One region of the Aeromonas sp. EU05-FHT14A05 genome, then DNA from elsewhere that is predicted to be linked to it. Evidence: predicted binding sites of a transcription regulator. Region 1 holds the regulator's gene; the other holds the start of a gene.

Region 1 (5,754 bases):
AGATAGGTGTTGATCTGGGCCTGCAGCTCGTCCCGGGTCAGGGCATGGCGTTCGGCGGCCAGCAGCGCCAGGGCACTCAGGGTCAGGCCGTTGACGGCGGCGGCATCGTTGATCCGGGTCATCAGCAGCTCGGCCAGCTGGTTGACGGTGGGGGCCATCCATTCGGGGCGCTCCTCCCGGCCTATGCTCTCCTTCCAGTGCGGCACATGCTCGCCGAGGTAGCTGTTGAGGGTCAGCGGCTCGCCGAAGTTGACGAAGCCCCGGCCATAGTTGCGCAGCTTGCGCAGTATGCCGAGCACCTGCAGGAAGCTCTCCTTCTCCTTGCGGCTCCCCTTGAGCTCGTTGTGGTAGGTGTTCACCTCCATCACGTGCTCGTAGCCCAGATAGACGGGCACCAGGGTGACCGGCCTGTCCAGCCCGCGCATCATGGCCTGCAGTGTCATCGCCAGCATGCCGGTCTTGGGGGGCAGCAGGCGGCCGGTGCGCGAGCGACCCCCTTCGGTGAAGAACTCCACCGAGTAGCCCTTGGCAAACAGCAGGTTCAGGTATTCACGAAATACCGTGCTGTAGAGCGGGTTGCCCTTGAAGGTGCGGCGGATGAAGAAGGCGCCGCCGTGGCGGAAGATGGGGCCCGCCGGCCAGAAGTTGAGGTTGATGCCCGCCGCGATATGGGGCGGCACCATGCCCTGGTGGTAGATGACGTAGGAGAGCAGCAGGTAGTCCATGTGGCTGCGATGGCAGGGGACGTAGACTATCTCGTGCCCTTCCTGGGCGAGCTGGCGCACCTGCTCGGCACCGTTGACCGAGAGGCCGCGGTAGAGCTTGTTCCACAGCCAGCCGAGGAAGCTCTCCCCGAGCCGGATCAGCCGGTAGGAGAAGTTGGAGGCGATCTCGTCCATGTAGCCATGGGCGCGCTTCTGGGCTTTTTCGAGGCTGATCCCCTCCCGTCTGGCCTCTTCCTCGATGGCCTGCTGGATCACGCTCGACTCCAGCAACTGCTTGAACAGCAGGTTGCGGTTCGGCAGCTTGGGGCCGGTGGCCGCCAGCTGCTGGCGACTGAAGTGGGTGCGGGCCACCCGCGCCAGCTTGTGGGCGATGGCCTCGTCGGTGCCGTGCTTGTCCGCCATGTAGCGCAATGAGAGCGGCGGTGAGAAGCGCACCAGGTTTTCGCGCCCTTTCAGGATCACGATCAACGCCTTCTTGAGCCGGTTCGGGGCCAAGCTGCTGATGATGTTCCAGCCGGAGGCTTCCTCGCCTTCCCGGCCGGGGGCGCGGCCCCAGAACAGGGTGACGGGCACCACCTGGATATCCAGCTCGGGATCCTGCTTGTGCAAGTCCAGCAGCTGGTGGAACTCCTGCAGGAAGGGCAGCGGCTTGTTGCGCGTGCCAAACAGGGGAGGCGGACGATCCAGACAGACGTAGCGCGGCAGCAGCTGGCCACCCAGCTCCAGCGGCGTGAACGGGCCGGGCAGGCCGAGATCCTCGCAGCACTGTTGCAGGGTCATCAGGTCGGTGATCGAGCTGGTCTTCAGGGCATAGACTATGGGTCTTGCCGGATCCAGCTTGAGTTCCGTGATGGGATTTTCCGGCAGGCTCTTGTGATTGACCAAGCCACTGACCGGCCATTGCAGGATGGCTCTGGAAATGTTCTGTCCAAGGGACATGTGCGTCTGCTCTCCAAAAAAATGCGGCGTGAGCATAGCAAATCACCGACGGCTTGTCGCCGAGAGGTAGGATGAGTGCCTTTTCAGGATAGAAGGTGCGGGAATTTTGCGACAAGGTGGGGACAAATATCAGCAACGCCTTGCCTTGGCCACAGCACTGTATATACTGCCAGTGTGCTGTATAAAAAGACAGGTGCCAATGCTATGAAACCCCTTACCCCCCGCCAGGCTGAAGTGCTGGAGCTTATCAAGGCGAACATGAGCGAGACCGGCATGCCGCCGACTCGCGCCGAGATCGCCCAGAAGCTTGGCTTCAAGTCGGCCAATGCGGCCGAGGAACATCTGAAGGCCCTGGCCAAGAAAGGGGTCATCGAGATCATGCCCGGCACCTCCCGCGGCATCCGCCTGCTGCTCGAGGAAGAGGAGGCCGCGCCAGAAGAGAACGGCCTGCCGCTCATCGGCAAGGTCGCGGCCGGCGAGCCCATCCTAGCCCAGGAGCACATCGAGAGCCACTATCAGGTGGATCCCGCCCTGTTCCACCCGCGGGCAGACTTCCTGTTGCGGGTGCAGGGCATGAGCATGAAGAACATCGGCATCATGGATGGGGATCTGCTGGCGGTGCACAAGACCCAGGAGGTGCGCAACGGCCAGGTGGTGGTGGCGCGTCTCGATGAAGACGTCACCGTCAAGCGCTTCCAGCGCAAGGGCAGCCAGGTGTGGCTGCTGCCGGAGAACGAGGATCTCTCCCCCATCGAGGTGGATCTCTCCAGCCAGCACCTGACCATCGAAGGGCTGGCGGTCGGGGTCATTCGCAACGCCGACTGGATGTAGCCATCGAACATGCCAAGGGGCCTCCTGCGGGAAGCCCCTTCGTTTGTGCGTTTTCCCCGATCTCCTTTCCTCCCCGATCCCCGCCATTGCCGCCACCCAGATCCACCGCAAACAGTACCGCCACGCATCGTGCATTTCGGATATATCCTTTGAGAAGGCCCGCAGTGTCATGGCCGGATAACCGCCATGACCTTGAGTGTGCCGCCAGGTCAGCATGGGTAGCAGGGATGCATCACGGCTGGGGCGGTGCGGGACAGGAGAGTCGTCAGGCAGCAGGACGACTCAATACAGTCAGTACGCGACGGTGCCTGGTCTGCCTCCCGATGGCAGTCACACTGGTCGGCGTGGCCTGTTGAGCAAGGAGGACAGGTATGGCTTCAAGCTCGCCGTGGGATCCGGGTCCGGCCGCAACCGCAACCCCCGCATCCTCCATCACCCGATTCATCAAGGGCAGTCGGATGACGTGGTTTTATGCGCTCTGGGTCTATCACAAGGGCGATGGCTGGACCATCTGGCTGGGGTGCCCCAAGGACAAGATTGTCCGCCTGGTTCGTCTGTTCCGCCGCCACCACGACATAGGTTTGCCAGATGCTCCCTGGACGGCCCCGGTCATTCCGCTGCGCGCCACTATCCGGCGCCCCCAAGGGCAGCGAAGACTGCGACCCTGAGCCAGTCCCCCGAACAGTGTGTGAGCCCCACCCGGTGTGGGGCTTTTCTTTATCCCCGCCATGGCCGGGAGATAGTGGTTGTCTCCTCCCTATGGGGACCTTTCCTGACCGGGTTCCGGACTCGGGACTAGGCAGAAACGGGGCCTGGCGGGTTACAATAGCCCTTCATTGGCCCCGCCATCTGGCTGGTTGAACTAGCAAGGTTCTGTTTTATATGGTTAAACCACGTTTTTCCCTGCTGTTGTTGCTCTTCGTCGGCAGCATAATGGCGGCTTATTACTGGAGCCAACCCTCCCTGCCTGCGCAGGCGGATTATTATCCGGTAGGGCGCGACATCAATCCCTTCACCCTCACGGATGGGGATGGGAAGCCCTTCACCGCCGCCAATCTGGCGGGGCACTGGACCTTCCTGTTCATCGGCTACACCTATTGTCCCGACGTCTGCCCGACCGCCCTGGCGGATCTGCGCTCCATCTACCCGGATCTGAAGAAGATCTCGCCCAGCAGCCAGGTGGTCTTCGTCTCGGCGGATCCCCAGCGGGATGACAGTGCCCGCCTCAAGAGCTACACCGCCTTCTTCCATCCGGAGTTCAAGGCGGCGACCGGCCCCCACCGCGCCCTCTTCCCCCTGGTGCGCAACCTTGGCCTCGTCTATTCCATCGTGGAGAGCGAACGCAAGGATTACCTCATAGACCACTCGGCCTCGATCGTGCTGATCAGCCCCGAGGGCAAGCTGGTGGCCATGTTCCGTCCCAAGGTGGCCCCGGGTGAGGTGCCTCATGTGGACATGCAGACCATGGTCTCCGACTTCGCACGCATAGTGCGGCTGGCCGACGAGTGAGCCGCCTGCGCCGATCGTGCCCAGCTTGATGGCGTCCTGGCTGAGGGATCCCCGCCGCCACAGGGCCGTGTTTGCCCTAGCCCTGCCCATGGTGTTCTCCAACGTCACCACCCCCTTGCTCGGCCTGGTGGACACCTGGGTGATCGGTCATCTCGGTCAGGCCTGGTTCCTCGGGGGCGTCTCGGTCGGGGCAACCCTCATCAACCTCCTGTTCTGGCTGCTCGGTTTCCTGCGCATGTCCACCACTGGCCTGACCGCCCAGGCCCAGGGCGCCGCCAGCGCCGAAGGGCAGCTGGACACCCTGGCGCGGGCGCTCGGCCTCGCCGTCGGGCTGGGGCTGGCCCTGCTGTTGCTGGTGCTGCCTTTCTTGCCGGCCATCATAGGGCTCAGCGGGGGATCCCCCGAGGTGCAGGTCTATGCCGGAGACTATGTCTCGGTGCGGATCTGGAGCGCCCCGGCGGCCCTGTGCAACCTGGTCATCATGGGCTGGCTGCTGGGCATGCAGGATGCGCGCAGCCCCATGCTGCTGCTGATCCTGAGCAACCTGGTGAACATGGTGCTGGATGCATGGTTCGTGCTGGGGCTGGGCTGGCAGGTCAGGGGGGTGGCTGCCGCCTCCCTGCTGGCGGACTACTGCTCGCTCGGGGTGGGGCTCTGGCTGGTGAGCCGCCGCCTGCGCCATCTCCCGGCCGAGGTGTGGCAGAACGCCTGGTGGCGCTGGTGGCGATGGCCCGCGGTGCGGCGGCTGCTCGGCCTGAATCGGGACATCTTCATCCGCTCCCTCTGCCTGCAGCTCTGTTTCGCCTTCATGACTCTGCAGGGGGCCAGGCTGGGGGACGTGGCGGTGGCCGCCAATGCGGTGCTGCTCAACTTCCTGATGCTGATCTCCTACGGGCTGGACGGTTTTGCCTACGCGGTGGAAGCCATGGTGGGGCGTGCCATAGGACGGCGGGACAGGCAGGGGCTGCGGGAGGCCATAGTCCTCAACCTGGGTTGGGCCTTGCTGATCGCGATCGCCTTCGCCCTGGGGTTTGCCCTGGGGGGGCGGCAGCTCATCGCCCATATCACCGACATCCCTGCGGTGATTGCCGAGGCGAACCGCCAGCTGCCCTGGCTCATCGCCATGCCCTTGCTGGCGGTCTGGTGCTTCCTGCTGGATGGGGCCTTCATCGGGGCCACCCGGGCTCGCGAGATGCGCAACAGCATGCTGGTGGCGGTGTTTGCCGGCTTCTTCCCGATCTGGTGGCTGTGCCAGGGGTGGGGCGTGGCGGCCTTGTGGGCCGCCATGGCGGCGCTGATGACAGGGCGGGGCCTGACTCTGGGCTGGCTATGCTGGCAACTTGAGCGTGACGGCCGCCTGCTGGGTCAAGGCCGGGAACCCGCCTGACGTGGTCTCATGGTCGGCACCGCCTCTGAGGGCGCCGCGCCGACGGAGGCTAGAGAGATCCCTCATAGCCGAACTGGCGCCAGCTCTCGTAGACGAAGACAGCGACCGCGTTGGCCAGATTCATGCTGCGGCTCTGGGGCAGCATGGGAATGCGCAGCCGCTGCTCGAACGGCAGGCTCTCTATGATCTCCGCCGGCAATCCGCGGCTCTCAGGCCCGAACAGCAGGGCATCCCCCGGGGCGAACTGCGCCGCCGAATGAGCGGTGCGCCCCTTGGTGGTGCAGGCGAATACCCGCTTGGGGGCCACGGCCGCGAGAAAGGCCTCATAGCTCGGCCAGCGCTTCACCTCGGCAAACTCGTGAT
Region 2 (5,754 bases), on a different contig from region 1:
GTCGGTTGCGGGTCGACCAGTGAATAAACATAATTCGCCACGCAATCCGTTGCCATATGGCTCACACCTTCTCTTCCATGTTGGTTTACATGTGGTTTTTGTGAGTGGGCCGGCAGCGATTGTGGTGTTGTGTTTCTTCCTCTGCGGGAAGAAGGGCTAAATCGATGCGATTTAACCCAGTCTGTCATCTGAATGTGTTTGGCGCCTCCGGTTGGATGGCGCCTTTTTTCTTATCTCTATACCCTGAACTGCCCCACCAGTTGCTGCTGTTTGTCCGCCAGTTGCGACAACTCGCGCCCGTTGTCGGCCGAGGTGGCCGCCTCTGCCCTGATGGTGTGGCTCACGTCGCGGATGTTGCTGACGTTGCGGTTGATCTCGTCCGCCACCCCGCTCTGCTCCTGAGCCGCCCTGGCAATCTGCTCGTTCATCTGATGGATGGTGGCCACCGCATGGATGATCTGCTCCAGCACGCTGACCGACAGCTCCACCTTGCCGAGGGTCACATCCGCCTGGCTGTGGCCCGTCATGATCGCCTTCACCACAGCCTCTGTGCCCGACTGCAGCTCGGTGATCAGCGTCTGGATCTCGACGATGGCATTCTGGGTACGACCCGCCAGGTTGCGCACCTCGTCGGCCACCACGGCGAAGCCGCGGCCCTGTTCACCGGCCCGCGCCGCCTCGATGGCGGCATTGAGCGCCAGCAGGTTGGTCTGTTCGGCTATTCCCTGGATGACGATGAGGATGTCGTTGATGTTGTCGCTGTTGGCGGCCAGCCGCTCCACCACGGGCTTGGCATCGCTGATCACCGCCATCAGCCTGGACATGGCCTGCTGGGTATCGGCGACCACGGACTTGCCCTCCTGGGCCGCCATGTCCGCCTGGTTGGCCGCGCTCACCGCCGAGCTGGCATTGCCCGCGACCTGCAGGGCGGTGGCGCTCAGCTCCTCGAACGCCGTGGCCACCAGATCCACCTCCTGATACTGGGACTGCATGCCGGCACTGGTGCGCTCGGCCCCTTGCGCCGCCAGCGCCGCGCTGGCCCGGGTGCCGGCCACGGTATCGATCACCTGGCTGATGGTGGACTGCAGCTTGTCCAGGAAGTTGTTGAACCACTTCGCCAGCTCGCCTATCTCGTCATCGCGACGCAGGTCGATGCGCTGGGTCAGATCCCCCTCGCCGCTGGCGATGTCCTTGAGGCGGGCCACCACGGTGCGGATGGGGGCGACGATGCGCTGGGCCATCAGCCAGATGCAGAGCAGGGCAAGGGCTGAGATGGCCCCGCCGATCAGCAGCTGGGTGGCGACGCTGCGCTGGGACTGGCCCTCCAGCTCATCCTGCAGTTGCAGGGCGGAGGCGAGCACCACGGCGCGGGGCAGTTCGATGTAGATGCCCCACTTGCGATCCGTCCCGCGCATGCTGACCGGCACGAAGGTCTGCAACAGGGCGCCATCCGGGCTCCAGCGCGTGACCACCTCCCCCTTGGCGAGCCAGCCGTTGAGATCCGCCGACAGCCCCTGCTGATCCAGAGGCTCCCCAAGGGCGACCTTGAACCCTTCGACCCCGGCCACCCGCCCCTCGTGACTGAGCAGCAGCACCTTGCCCTGCCCGTCATAGAGCGTCTTGTCCATCTCCTCCACCAGGCTCTGCAAGGTGGCCAGCGAGATGTCGACCCCCACCATGCCGAGCAGATTGCCCTCTTCCAGCAGGGGGGCCGTCACCGAGGTCATCAGCACCTGCCGGGTGCCCACCTCGTCCACATAGGGATCGAGCAGACAGAGGGCCTTGCTGCGAATGCTGCAGCTGTACCAGTCATTCTCCAGGCCGCCGTGCCCGGACGGCTTGTCGTCGGCCAGCAGCGCCTCGTCCATCACCTCCAGGGTCACCTTGCCATCGACTCTGGCCCAGTAGCTGGAGAAGCGCCCCTTGTCGTTGGCCCCGAGCGCGGTCGAGCCCTGATAGTTGTCGTCTTCGCCGTCGAGCTGGTTGGGTTCGAATACCGCATAGACCCCGAGCAGATTGGCCGACGACTCCGCCGCGTCCTGCAACTGCTGGTTCACGGCATTGCGCAGCGCCTCGGAGTGAACGAAGTTGTCCGCCGCGTTCTTGCGCTGGAACAGTATGCCCTCCGCCAGCAGGGTGGCCCTGAAATAGGCCTCGTCGAGGTAGCTGGTCACTCTGGCCGCCTGGGTGGACCCCATGGCCTTCATCCAGTTTTCTGCCGCGTGCTGCCCCTCCAGGGTGGTGGAGGTGAGCACCTGCTCCTGCATGCGGGCCGCGTTGAAGAGGGAAGAGGCGACCAGTGCGGCGGCACTGGCCAACAGACAGCAACCGGCGATCAGGGTGATCCGTCCCTGAACAGAAAGAGAACTCATGCCACATTTCCTAACGTCTACAGATGTGAACACTGTATCGGTTTTGGACACAAAAACTTAACTAAATCAGCAGAGATCCAGGCTCAATTGGTTGATCTCCCCCGCCCCTGGCAGACCGACCACCAGACCGAGCAGGCGAATGGGTTTTCCTTGAGACCGTTGCAGCCCCTCGTGCAGCAGATCGTGGAAACGGCTCGCCTGGTAGCTCCCCTTGCGATAGACGGTGGTCTGGTGGAAATCGGCAAACTTCAGCTTGATCCCCTGCCCCATCAGCGCCTCCGCAGGGCAAGCCCTGGCAAAGCGCAGCTCCAGCTCGGGAATGAGCCGGCCGAGCACCTCCCGGCAGGCGGCTTCATCCAGCACGTCGCTGGCGAGGGTCGTCTCCACCCCTATGCTCTTGCGTATCCGCCGGGCCTGTACCGGCTGATCGTCATGTCCCCAGATGCGACCGGCCAGCATCTCCCCGAGCTTGCCGAAACGGCTCACCAGCTCCTCGTTGCCGAGCTGGCGGGCATCCTCGCAGGAGTAGAGTCCGAGGGACTCCAGCCGCTCCGCCGTCTTGCGGCCTATGCCGGGCAGCTTGCCGAGGGGCAGCTGGCGCACGAACTCGTCCACCTCCTGGGGGCGGATGACGAACAGGCCGTCCGGCTTGCGCTGCTCGGAGGCGAGCTTGGCCAGAAACTTGTTCGGCGCCACCCCGGCCGAGGCGGTCAACCCCAGTTCGAGGACGATGGCGGCGCGGATCTCGGCCGCCATCAGGGTGGCGCTGCCGCCGCAGTGGGGGCTGTCGGTGACATCCAGGTAGGCTTCATCGAGGGAGAGCGGCTCCACCTGCTCCGTGTAGCGCAGGAAGATGGCCTGCAACTGGCGGGAGGTCTCCTTGTAGACGGCCATCCGCCCGGGGATCAGCACCAGCGGCGGGCAGAGTTTCCTGGCCAGGGCGCTCGGCATGGCGGAGCGTACCCCGAAGCGGCGCGCCACATAGTTGCAGGTGGAGATGACGCCGCGCCTGTCGGCCGAGCCGCCGATGGCCAGCGGCACCTCCCGCAGGGCCGGGTTGTCCCGCATCTCCACCGCGGCGAAGAAGCAGTCCATGTCGATGTGAATGATCTTGCGCATGCCAGAGTCTGTTGAGCCGTCGGCGCCTGCCGCATGGTTGGGTGCACCGCCGCTGTCGTGACGAGGCGGCGACACCACTGTATGAATAACCAGTCAAGGCCCCATGCTACCCCAGCCCTGTCATTTCTGCCAGCGCACGGGAGGAGAGGGACGGATAGACTCTCAAGGCACCATCCACATCAGACTCAAGGAGGAGAGAGATGAGAGCAATCTGGCCGGGACTCTGCCTGCTGCTGTTGCCGCTGACAGGCATGACCAAGGACCATCCGACCGCCGAGTGCAGCTGGCTGTTTGAGCGCATAGAGATACTGGAGAAGGCCATCAAGCAGGGGGACGAGCTGGGCACAAGGGAGGAGCTGGCAAAGCGAAAGGCGGAGTTTCACAACAAGGCCTGCAGCCAGTACGACTACTGAGCGCCATGAAAACGCGAGCCGACCCAGGGTCGGCTCGCGTGCATTCGATGCACCCGCACGCGGGTGCTCGCCCTCAGAGGATGCGGTTGTCCACCAGCATCTTGCGACGGGCCTCTTCCTTGGCCATCTTCTTCTTGCGATTGTCGCAGGGCTCCGGGCAGTCGCACTCCTTCTCGATCCCTATGGTGCCAAGGCCGCCACAGGAGCCGGAGATGGTCTTCTTCTGGAAGATGTAGCCGATGGCCATGGCCACCACCACCACCAGAAACACCCCGAAGGTGATCAGAAAGATCTGCATGGTATTACCCCTTTACTGTTTAACCAGATACGGCTCGACGGCATCCGGCGACAAGATTCCCAGGCGCCGCCGAGTGATGGCGGCGCCTTCAAGGTTAACCGGGCTGCTTGGCCAGGTAGGGCTTGAAGGCATCCGAGTAAGCCTCCTCGAAGCCCTCGTCCGTCTTGGTGATGACGAAGATGGCCAGACCCCGCTCCTTGGCATAGGCCAGGCTCTTCTGCGTTCCCATGACCGTCAGCGCCGTGGCCAGCCCGTCTGCCGTCATGCAGGAGGGGTGGATCACGGTGACCGACACCATGCGATGGGTGATGGGCTTGCCCGTCAGCGGATCCATGGTGTGGGAGAAGCGCTTGCCATCCAGCTCGTAGTAGTTGCGATAGTCCCCCGAGGTGGCGACGCCGTTGTCCCCTGGCACTATCACCTCCTGCACCGAGCCGGCATTGGCGGTCGGCTTCTCGATGGCGACGCGCCAGGGGTGACCCTTGCCGTTGACGCCATTGATCCGCAGCTCGCCGCCGATCTCCACCAGGTAGTTGCGCGCCCCCAGGGATTCCAGGTACTCGGCCACCTTGTCCACCCCGAAGCCCTTGGCGATGGCGGAGAGATCCACGTAGAGATCCGGGATGTCCTTTTGCAGGGTGTCGGCGTCGACCGAGGTTACCACATGCAGATTGCCGAGGCCCGTCTTCTGCCGGGTCTGGGCGATCAGCTCGTCGGATGGCACCTTGGTCGGTTTGGCATCCGGCCCAAAGCCCCACAGATTGACCAGGGGGCCCACGGTGACGTCCAGCGCCCCGCGGCTCTCGCGGCCAATGTGAATGGCCTCGGTCACCACCCGGGCTGTGTCACGGGAGACCACCACAGGGGTATTGTCCTTGTGCTGGTTGAAGCGCGACAGCTCGGAATCCGGGCGGTAGGTCGACATCTGATCGTTGACCCGCTCCAGCAGGACGTCGACCTCGGCCTGCAGCTTGGCGGCATCCGTGACGGCGGCATCCGCCACCTTGATGGAGTAGTAGGTGCCCATGGTGCTGCCGGTGATGTGGATCTCCGGCTTGGATTGGACCGATTCCTGACCGCACCCAGTCAAGAAAAAGGCTAGCCCGAAGGCTAGCCAGGTCTTTACAACACTGTGCATGGATTAACCACCAAAGTCATCCAGGAGGATGTTTTCGTCTTCAACGCCGAGGTTTTTCAGCATGTTGATGACGGCAGCGTTCATCACGGGAGGTCCACACATGTAGAACTCGCAATCTTCCGGCGCCTCGTGGTTCTTGAGGTAGTTCTCGAACAAGACGTTGTGGATGAAGCCGGTGTAGCCATCCCAGTTGTCTTCCGGTTGCGGATCGGACAGGGCGACGTGCCACTGGAAGTTGTCGTTCTCGGCGGCCAGCATGTCGAAGTCCTCGACATAGAACATCTCGCGCTTGGAACGGGCACCGTACCAGAAGCTCATCTTGCGCTTGGACTTCAGGCGGCGCAGCTGGTCGAAGATGTGGGAACGCATCGGCGCCATGCCGGCACCACCACCGATGAACACCATTTCGGCGTC

What was found. The regulator LexA, encoded in region 1, represses DNA repair genes until DNA is damaged. The targets are predictions, from matches to a motif close to ANCTGTNTNNNNANACAGNT.
Region 2: the regulator LexA is predicted to act here: its motif matches at 3,567-3,586, upstream of dinB (DNA polymerase IV).

The regions. Positions count from the first base shown of each region.
Region 1 covers NZ_JBYTDH010000021.1:10,538-16,291, reverse strand. The annotation lists gene plsB (glycerol-3-phosphate 1-O-acyltransferase PlsB) at 1-1,664, opposite strand, end outside; gene lexA (transcriptional repressor LexA) at 1,869-2,495, shown strand; gene AC3WR3_RS20140 (hypothetical protein) at 2,954-3,163, shown strand; gene AC3WR3_RS20135 (SCO family protein) at 3,378-4,004, shown strand; gene AC3WR3_RS20130 (MATE family efflux transporter) at 4,033-5,391, shown strand; gene trmL (tRNA (uridine(34)/cytosine(34)/5-carboxymethylaminomethyluridine(34)-2'-O)-methyltransferase TrmL) at 5,441-5,754, opposite strand, start outside.
Region 2 covers NZ_JBYTDH010000006.1:81,819-87,572, reverse strand. The annotation lists gene AC3WR3_RS10800 (methyl-accepting chemotaxis protein) at 237-2,372, opposite strand; gene dinB (DNA polymerase IV) at 2,439-3,491, opposite strand; gene AC3WR3_RS10790 (hypothetical protein) at 3,692-3,904, shown strand; gene nqrM ((Na+)-NQR maturation NqrM) at 3,978-4,202, opposite strand; gene AC3WR3_RS10780 (FAD:protein FMN transferase) at 4,297-5,340, opposite strand; gene nqrF (NADH:ubiquinone reductase (Na(+)-transporting) subunit F) at 5,344-5,754, opposite strand, start outside.